One region of the Novosphingobium sp. RL4 genome, then DNA from elsewhere that is predicted to be linked to it. Evidence: predicted binding sites of a transcription regulator. Region 1 holds the regulator's gene; the other holds the start of a gene.
The links. Region 1 encodes LexA, which represses DNA repair genes until DNA is damaged. Its sites were predicted from a motif close to GTTCCNCNCTTGTTCT; they were not measured.
Positions count from the first base shown of each region.

Region 2: the regulator LexA is predicted to act here: its motif matches at 1,728-1,743, upstream of U9J33_RS06555 (PA0069 family radical SAM protein).

Region 1 covers NZ_CP141944.1:2,399,602-2,403,671, reverse strand. The annotation lists gene U9J33_RS11630 (ComEC/Rec2 family competence protein) at 1-836, shown strand, start outside; gene lexA (transcriptional repressor LexA) at 892-1,587, opposite strand; gene U9J33_RS11620 (molybdopterin molybdotransferase MoeA) at 1,685-2,896, opposite strand; gene moaC (cyclic pyranopterin monophosphate synthase MoaC) at 2,893-3,372, opposite strand; gene trpC (indole-3-glycerol phosphate synthase TrpC) at 3,435-4,070, opposite strand, start outside.
Region 2 covers NZ_CP141944.1:1,344,075-1,348,144, forward strand. The annotation lists gene U9J33_RS06550 (enoyl-CoA hydratase/isomerase family protein) at 1-524, opposite strand, end outside; gene U9J33_RS06555 (PA0069 family radical SAM protein) at 653-1,723, opposite strand; partial or broken gene U9J33_RS06560 (radical SAM protein) at 2,141-2,389, opposite strand; gene U9J33_RS06565 (TetR/AcrR family transcriptional regulator) at 2,489-3,082, shown strand; gene U9J33_RS06570 (TauD/TfdA dioxygenase family protein) at 3,237-4,070, shown strand, end outside.

The sequences.
Region 1 (4,070 bases):
ACCGCGCCGGACTCTATGGATCGATCGCCAATGTGGTTGCCATCCCGCTCACGACCTTTCTTGTCATGCCCCTGGTCGGCGCGGCGCTGCTTTTCGATATCGTTGGGGCCGGATCGCCGGTCTGGTGGCTTGCTGGAGTAGCCATCGATCTGCTGATCGGTCTGGCACGGTTCATCGCCTCGCGGCCCGGTGCGGTGAGCATGGCGCCGACGATGGGCGGATGGCAGTTTCTACTTTTCGTGACTGGAGGACTTTGGCTGGGGCTTTGGCACGGAAAAGCCAGGCTCTGGGGTCTGCTTCCAGTCGCCAGCGGCTTTATCGGCCTGCTCCTGCTGACCCCGCCGGACATCGTCGTTTCGGGAGATGGCCGCCAAGTTGCTTTGATTGACGGTCCGGGGAGGCGCCTTGTCATGCTGCGCGACAGCTCGAGCGATTACGTTTTGGACAATCTGATGGAAGTAGCGGGAGTTCAGTCAAAACCCGTCTTGATTGCAGACTGGCCGGGCGTGCGATGCAACCCGGATTTCTGTGCGTTGATGCTGGAACGTGGCGGGAAGGCGCGCCACATACTGATCGCCAGGGGCCGGGATATCGTGCCGGAAGACACTTTGGCTCGGGCCTGCCAGCGCGCCTATCTCGTAATTGCGGGCCGACGTCTGCCGCGAAGTTGTCAGCCAATCTGGCTGAAGGCGGATCGCAACATGCTGAGCAAGACGGGCGGCGTGGCGATCGACCTGAAGCGCCGCACGGTACATTCAGTGGCAGATGCGCAAGGTGATCATGGGTGGTGGCGTTCGCCGCCGCTTTCTTATGGCGTCATCGCCAAGGCCCGGTAATAACGCGGCGGCGAGACGGCGGAACAACCGGACATCGTCTCACGCTTGAGCCGCATCAGTGATAGCGGCGTAGCAGTCCGGCCAGTTTGCCCTGAACCTCGACTTCGTCAGGCCCATAAATCTGCGGTTCGTAAGCGGCATTGGCAGGGTCAAGGCGCACCATTCCGGCTTCGCGGCGCAGATACTTGAGCGTGGCTTCAGCCCCTCGCACGAGAGCGACGACAATTTCACCGTCGCGAGCGGTATTGGTGCGCTTCACCAAGGCGAAATCGCCGTCGAGGATGCCCGCGTCTATCATCGAATCACCCGAAACCTCGAGCGCATAGTGTTCGCCCGAACCAAGCAGCGCTGCGGGAACCGGGAGCATGGACTGTCCTTCGAAGGCCTCGATCGGCACGCCGGCGGCGATGCGGCCGTGGAGTGGGATTTCGATGACATCGTTCGCGGGGGCAGGTGCGATCTGGGGTGCGCGGACAGGCGCTGCAGTATCGTTGCTGTTCGCCGCCGGAGTCGATCTTGCAGGTTTGGACGTTGCATCCTCAGGCTGGCGCAGGACTTCGAGAGCGCGAGCGCGATTGGGGAGGCGGCGAATGAAACCCCGTTCCTCCAAGGCGGAAATCAGGCGGTGAACGCCGGACTTGGACTTGAGGTCCAGCGCTTCCTTCATTTCCTCGAAGCTGGGCGAGATGCCGCTTTCCTCAAGCCGGACCTGAATGAACCGGAGCAATTCGTGCTGCTTGCGCGTCAACATCTGCGTTGCCTCTTCGTTCTGCGGCCCATGGCCCTGTCTCGTCCGGCGATTTGCCTGCGAACAATGAGGGAACAATTATGCAACGAATCCGGTATCGTCAAGCAATACCGCCATTTTGGAGCAAGAACACTTCAACAACATCTCCTGCATTCGCGGCCGGCGCGCCAATGGGGCGATCGATCAGTACATTGCTTGCCGCGAGCGATGCCAGAGCGCCGCTGTCCTGAAGCGGGTTCGCGCAGACCGTCTCGCCGTTCCAGTAACCGCGCAAAAACTCCCGGCGGTTGCCCGCAGCGGGCAGGGGGGCCGAAAGCCGGGTTGCAACCGGCTGTGGGATTGGCCGTGAAGCCCCCAACAGGGCCCGCAGGACAGGCAGGAGAAACTGATAGGCTGTCACAAGGCTGGATACCGGATTCCCCGGTAATCCGATGATAATTTGCGGCCCGGTAGCGCGCTGGCGGGTCGCCACGAGCAGGGGCTTGCCCGGCTTGATGGCCACGCGCCAGAAGTCCAGCTGTGCGCCCCATGCTTCGAGGGCCGGGCGGACAAGATCGTGATCGCCGACCGAGGCACCCCCGCTGGTCACGATGACGTCAGAATCGCTCGCCTGTTCGAAGGCGGCGATGAGGTCATCGAGCTTGTCGGCCACGGGGCCTATCCGGTTCGCATCCACCGGAAGAGAGCGGGCCATGGCAACCAGCATGACGCCGTTGCTGGCAGGAACCTGATGGTTGGCGCAGAACTCAGGGTCGGTCGAGAGTTCGTCGCCGCTATCTATGACGGTTACCCGCGGAATCCGTCGGACGGGCAGGTGGCGATGGCCGGCGGCAATGCCGAGCGCGGCTTGCGCCGGGCCGATCAAAGTACCGGCGGCGAGAAGTTCGCGGCCTTCCACAAAGTCCATGCCGCAGCGCCGGATATGGCGGTGGCTAGGTTCGGGTGCCTCTCCCGTCAGGGTGATCTGTTGCCCCTCGCGAGCGAGGTCTTCCTGAAGGATAACGGCTTGGGCGCCCTCAGGCAGCATCGCACCGGTCGAAATCCTTACTGCTTCGCCCGCGCCGACTGACGCTTCGTAAGGATGGCCGGCCGCGCTCTCGCCAATAACGCGCCAAGGCCCCGACAGGTCGGCGGTTACGGCATATCCATCCATTGCCGAGAGATCAGCCGGAGGCTGACTGCGATGAGCGCGCAAGGGTTCCGCTAGAAAGCGTCCGAGCGCGCCGTCGATATCGACCCGCTCGATGGGGAGAGGCTCGACAAGTGCAAGAAGACGGGACTGCGCTTCCTCGAGGGAAAGGTGCGGCTTCACAGCGCTTCAGCTCGCCAGTGGCCCGATTTTCCACCTGTCTTCTCGATCAGGCGAATGTCGCCGATGATCATGCCCTTATCAAGCGCTTTCGCCATGTCGTAGATTGTTACGAGTGCGACGGAAACCGCTGTAATCGCTTCCATTTCAACGCCAGTCTTGCCGCTTAGACTTACCGTTGCCTTGGCGGATATGGCTTGTGCGTCAAACGTGAAATCGAGGTTTACGGCATCAAGCAACAGCGGGTGGCACATCGGGATAAGGTCACCGGTCTTCTTAGCGGCCATGATGCCGGCGATACGGGCAGTGCCCAGGACATCTCCCTTGGGGGCATTGCCGGCCTGGATCGCTTCGAGCGCATCCTGCGTCATCACGATGCGGCCGGAGGCCACCGCGACACGCCGTGTCTCATTCTTGGAGCCGACGTCGACCATGCGTGCGGTCCCTTCGGTATCGATGTGCGTCAGGCTCTTGCTCATCGCCTCACCTCTCCATGGATCTGCGTGCTTACGCTAATCTCGAAACGGTCTGAAGTCGCGGATCAGCCGAAAAGCAGTGCTTTGGTCGCAGCTTCCACGTCAGCTTCGCGCATCAGGCTTTCGCCGACCAGGAACGTCCGCGCACCGCAACCTGACAGACGGATCAGATCGGAATGGGCGTTGATCCCGCTTTCACTGACGAGCAGGGTCCCTCCGGGTGCGAGGGGGGCCAGACGTTCGGTAATGGCGATATCCGTGACGAAGTGCTTGAGATCGCGATTGTTGACCCCGATCAGGCGCGATTTCAACCGGCTTGCACGCTCCATTTCAGATTCGTTGTGAACTTCGACGAGGCAATCCATGCCCCGTTCGTGAGCAGCTGCTTCGAGTTCAGCCATCAGGACGTCGTCGAGAGCGGCAACGATGATGAGGATGGCGTCCGCGCCGATCGCGCGGGCCTCTGCGACCTGCCAGGGATCGACCATGAAGTCCTTGCGGATGACCGGCAATGCGCATGCAGCGCGAGCATCCTCCAGATAGTCCTCGTGGCCTTGGAAATAGGGAGCGTCGGTGAGGACCGAAAGGCAAGCCGCGCCGCCGCGCTCATAGGCGACAGCATGTTCTGCCGGGCGAAAATCAGGCCGGATCAGTCCCTTGGACGGCGAAGCTTTCTTGATTTCCGCAATCAGGGCAAAGCC
Region 2 (4,070 bases), 1.1 Mb from region 1:
CCGGCATCCATGAAGCGGCCGGTGAGCATGTATTCGGTGGCGACGGAAGCGCCCACGATACGGGGCAGGAAGTAGCTGCATCCCAGATCACAGCCGCCAAGGCCGATCTTGATGTAGGCCGCATTCATCCTGAGGTCCGGCGCGCCATATCGCACATCGCAGGCCAGCAGGAGCGAAAAACCCGCACCGCAGGCCGCGCCATGGCCGAGGCCGATGATCGGCTGCGGACAGGCGCGCATCAGTTCCAGCAGCCCTGCGAGGCTCCTTTGCAGGCGCCAGAAGTGCTGAAGTTCGCCCCTAGATGCGTCGTTTTGCCACCCGGAAAGGTCCAGTCCGGCGCAGAAGTTCCGGCCTGCGCCGCGCAGCAGCACCACCCGCACCTCGGGCCGCTCGGCCAGGCCGGCAAAATAGTCTCGCAGCGCGAAGGTCATGTTCTCGTCGAGAGCATTGAGGACGTGCGGCCGATCGAGAGTGAGGATCTCCACATCGCCGCGACTATCTACGAGAATGGTGGGTTCCTGCATGGCGTCCCCGGTTGGAATGGCACAGGAATCCTCGGGTTCTCCTGATCGGCGATCAAGGTCTGCAATGGCCGGGACAATTGCCTCTCGGGGGCATTCCAAAGGTGGCTTCAACAGGTGTTGAAACGCCTCTAGAGCAGGGAGAGCTGGCCATCGAGCGACGGACGGCGAAATTGCGAACAGTCGAGCGCGATGGACGGCTTCGCGAAGCCCATCCGCTTCATCGCAACCCTGAACCGATGCCGGAAAAGGTCGGCCCACACGCCGCTCGGCCGCATCCTGGTGAAGAACTGCGGGTCATTGTCGCGTCCGCCCCGCATCGACTGGATAGTGGCCATGACTTTCCCGGCCCGGTCGGGGAAATGAGCGTCAAGCCATTCGCGGAACAAGGGAGCGACTTCGTGAGGAAGCCGGACCATGATCCACGTTGCGGCGTGGATTCCCTGCGCGGAGGCTGCTTCCAGAATATCCTCCAGGAACTGATCGGTGATGGAGGGAATGACCGGCGCGATCGAGACATGGGCCGGCACTCCGGCTCTGGCCAGTTCGCCGAGCGCTGCGATCCGCTTGTGCGGAGTCGCGGCGCGAGGTTCGAGAAGGCGTGACAGGTGCGGGTCCGTGCTGGTCACCGAAATGGCCACTGCCACCAGCTTCAGCCGGGCCAGTTCCGCGATCAGGTCGAGATCGTGCAGGACGCGGTCCGATTTCGTGGTGATCGTCACGGGGTGGCGTGTTTCGAGGCAGAGCTCAAGAATGGCGCGGGTGATGCGGTAACGCCCCTCGATAGGCTGATAGGGGTCTGTATTGGTGCCCATCGCGATCGGTGCGGGCCTATAGCCGGACTTGGCCAGAGTTTCGCGAAGCAGACTGGCTGCCTGGGGTTTCGCGAAGAGCCTGGTTTCGAAATCGAGACCGGGCGAGAGGTCGTGATAGGCATGTGTCGGCCGTGCGAAGCAGTAGATGCAGCCGTGCTCACACCCGTTGTACGAATTGATCGAGCGATCGAACGGAATGTCCGGGGACTTGTTGAATGAGAGGATCGTTTTGGGATGGAGAATGGTGACTGTCGTCGCGCGCTTAGGGCGCGGACCATCGATCTGATCGACCTCATCAAGCCAGTCGCCGTCGGCCTCACTACTAGTGAGGTTGAAGCGAGTGCTGCTTTGATTGTTCGTCGCGCCGCGTCCCTTGATCCGTTCCATAGATCGAACATATAGGGAACAAATGGGGTGTGCGAGTCATTTTCTCTTCGGCTGCCCTAATCCTTAATCGGCGGCTGGGAGCGCAACTCCGAGATATAATGGGCTATGTCGGCAGCAGTTTTGTTCGCTCTCTGACGAGCGTTAGCTGACGCGCCCAAGCCCATGTAATTAGTTTCTACATCGATCAGGTATGCGGCTACATCTTCTGTGCTCACGCCCTTCGAGAGGCGTGCAGCTGCCTGCGTCAAGTACGCATCGTATTCGTCATCAGGTCGATCATCAAGATCGTCTATTCCAATTGGATCCCACTGAGACCAGCCAATCTCACGTAATCGTGACAAGTTGAATGTGGGCACACAATCCATTCGCAATGGGTAAATAACGAAATCTCGAAAATCCACCTCTTTCTAGGTCTACACAACTGTTAGTGGATTGGTCGCAGCCGCGATAGGCGTTGATCGAGCGATCGAACGGGATGTCCGGAGATTTGTTGAAAGACAGGATCGAGCGGGGATGCTCTTCTGTTACGGTCGTGGCCGGATGGCGGGCAGGGCCGTCGACATCGTCCCTGCTGTCGAGCCAGTCGCCATCGGCCTCCCGCTGTGGGAGGTTGAAGCGGGTGCTGGCCTGTCCGCTGACGGCGCCTCTTCCCTTGTGGACCTTCATGCCGCCTTTTTGAACAAACAGGGAACAAATGGCAAGTCCCGGCGGTCCGGTTGATCTTCCCGGCCGCAGGCCCTAGGCCAGCGCGGCAAAGGAGATCTGATGGCAGGCGCACCGCGCAGGATCGGAGCCGAGACGTCCGCGACGCGGGCACGTATCGTCGAGGCGACCGTCCAACTCATTCGGGACGAAGGCTATGCCGCTGCAAGCACGCGGCGCGTGGCGGCGCGGGCAGGGCTCAAGCCTTCGCTCGTCCATTACTATTTTCCCGCGACCGACGATCTCCTGCTCGAAGTCTCGCGCCAGGGCGCTGCCGAAAGCGATCGCATGATTGAGGAGGCGCTGACTTCCGACGATCCGGTGCGGGCGCTCTGGTGTTTCTTCGTCGATACCAGCAGGACCGCGATGTCCCTCGAATTCATGGCGCTTTCCAACCATCGGCCGGCGGTTCGCCAGATGATGGCGGAGCACAGCATGGCCATGCGCAAGCGCCAGGTCGAGATTCTCGAACATATTCTGGGCGATCGCCTCAAGGTGCTTGAAGGTTTCGACGCCGCCGGCCTCACCGTGGTTCTGGCCGGGATCGGCCGGGCCATCGTGATGGAATCGGCGCTGGGCGTGACGGACGGCCATGAGGCCGCCATGGCCATCGTGGAAACCTGGCTGTCCCGGCTGGAGCCGATCGGGGCCGACTGATCGCCGCGCCGCTGCACGCCTGTTTGAACGGGCGTTCAGTACGTGATAACACAATACCGATCGCAACTATCGCCATGGGCGGATTGATGCAGGCCTCGTTCTTCGCGCATCGCAGGAACGACGTTCTCGTCAGTGAATTGGGAGAGTTCGGAAAATGTCGGTCGCAACCCAGACCAAACTCAACGCGGAAGATATCAAGCCGAAAATCGGCGGTCGTGTGCTCAACACGAAGGAAGAGCTCCTGTCCGGCGAAATCGCCAGGGAAATCCGGGAGCTGCTGGAAGCGCGCGGCGTGCTGGTGTTCCCGCAGGTCAACTTCACCGATGAAGAGCAGATCGCCTTCACGAAGACGCTGGGCACTTTTGCGCCGGAGCGGAAGGGCGGCGAGGAAGTGATCTCGAAGATCACGCTCGACGCCAAGGAAAACCCCATGGCGGCGGAGTACCTCAAGGGCTCTCTCTACTGGCACATCGATGGCACCCGCAATGACGTGCCGATCCTGGCCTCGCTGCTTTCCTGCCGCGTGCCGAGCCCGCGCGGCACCGGCAACACCGGCTTCGCCAATACTTATGCGGCGTTCGAGGGCCTGCCTGCCGAAAAGCAGGAAGAGTACGAGCAGTACCGCGTCGTTCATGGTCCCTGGGCAAGCCTGTTCTATTACGAGCCGGAACCGAGCCTGGCCAAGCTCCAGGGCTATGCCCAGATCGGCGAACAGGAACTGCCGCTGGTCTGGAAGCACCAGTCGGGCCGCAAGAGCCTCGTGATCGGCTGCACTTCCGCGCAGGTCGTTGGCAAGTCGGCTCTGGAAAGCGCGATGATCATTCACGGCCTGCGCGAATGGGCGACCGGCCCGGAATTCACGTATAGCCACGAATGGGAAGTCGGCGATCTCGTGATGTGGGATAACACCGGCACCATGCACCGGGCAGAAGCCTATGATCCGACTTGCGGGCGCATGATGCACCGTACCAAGCTCGAAGGTGAAGAG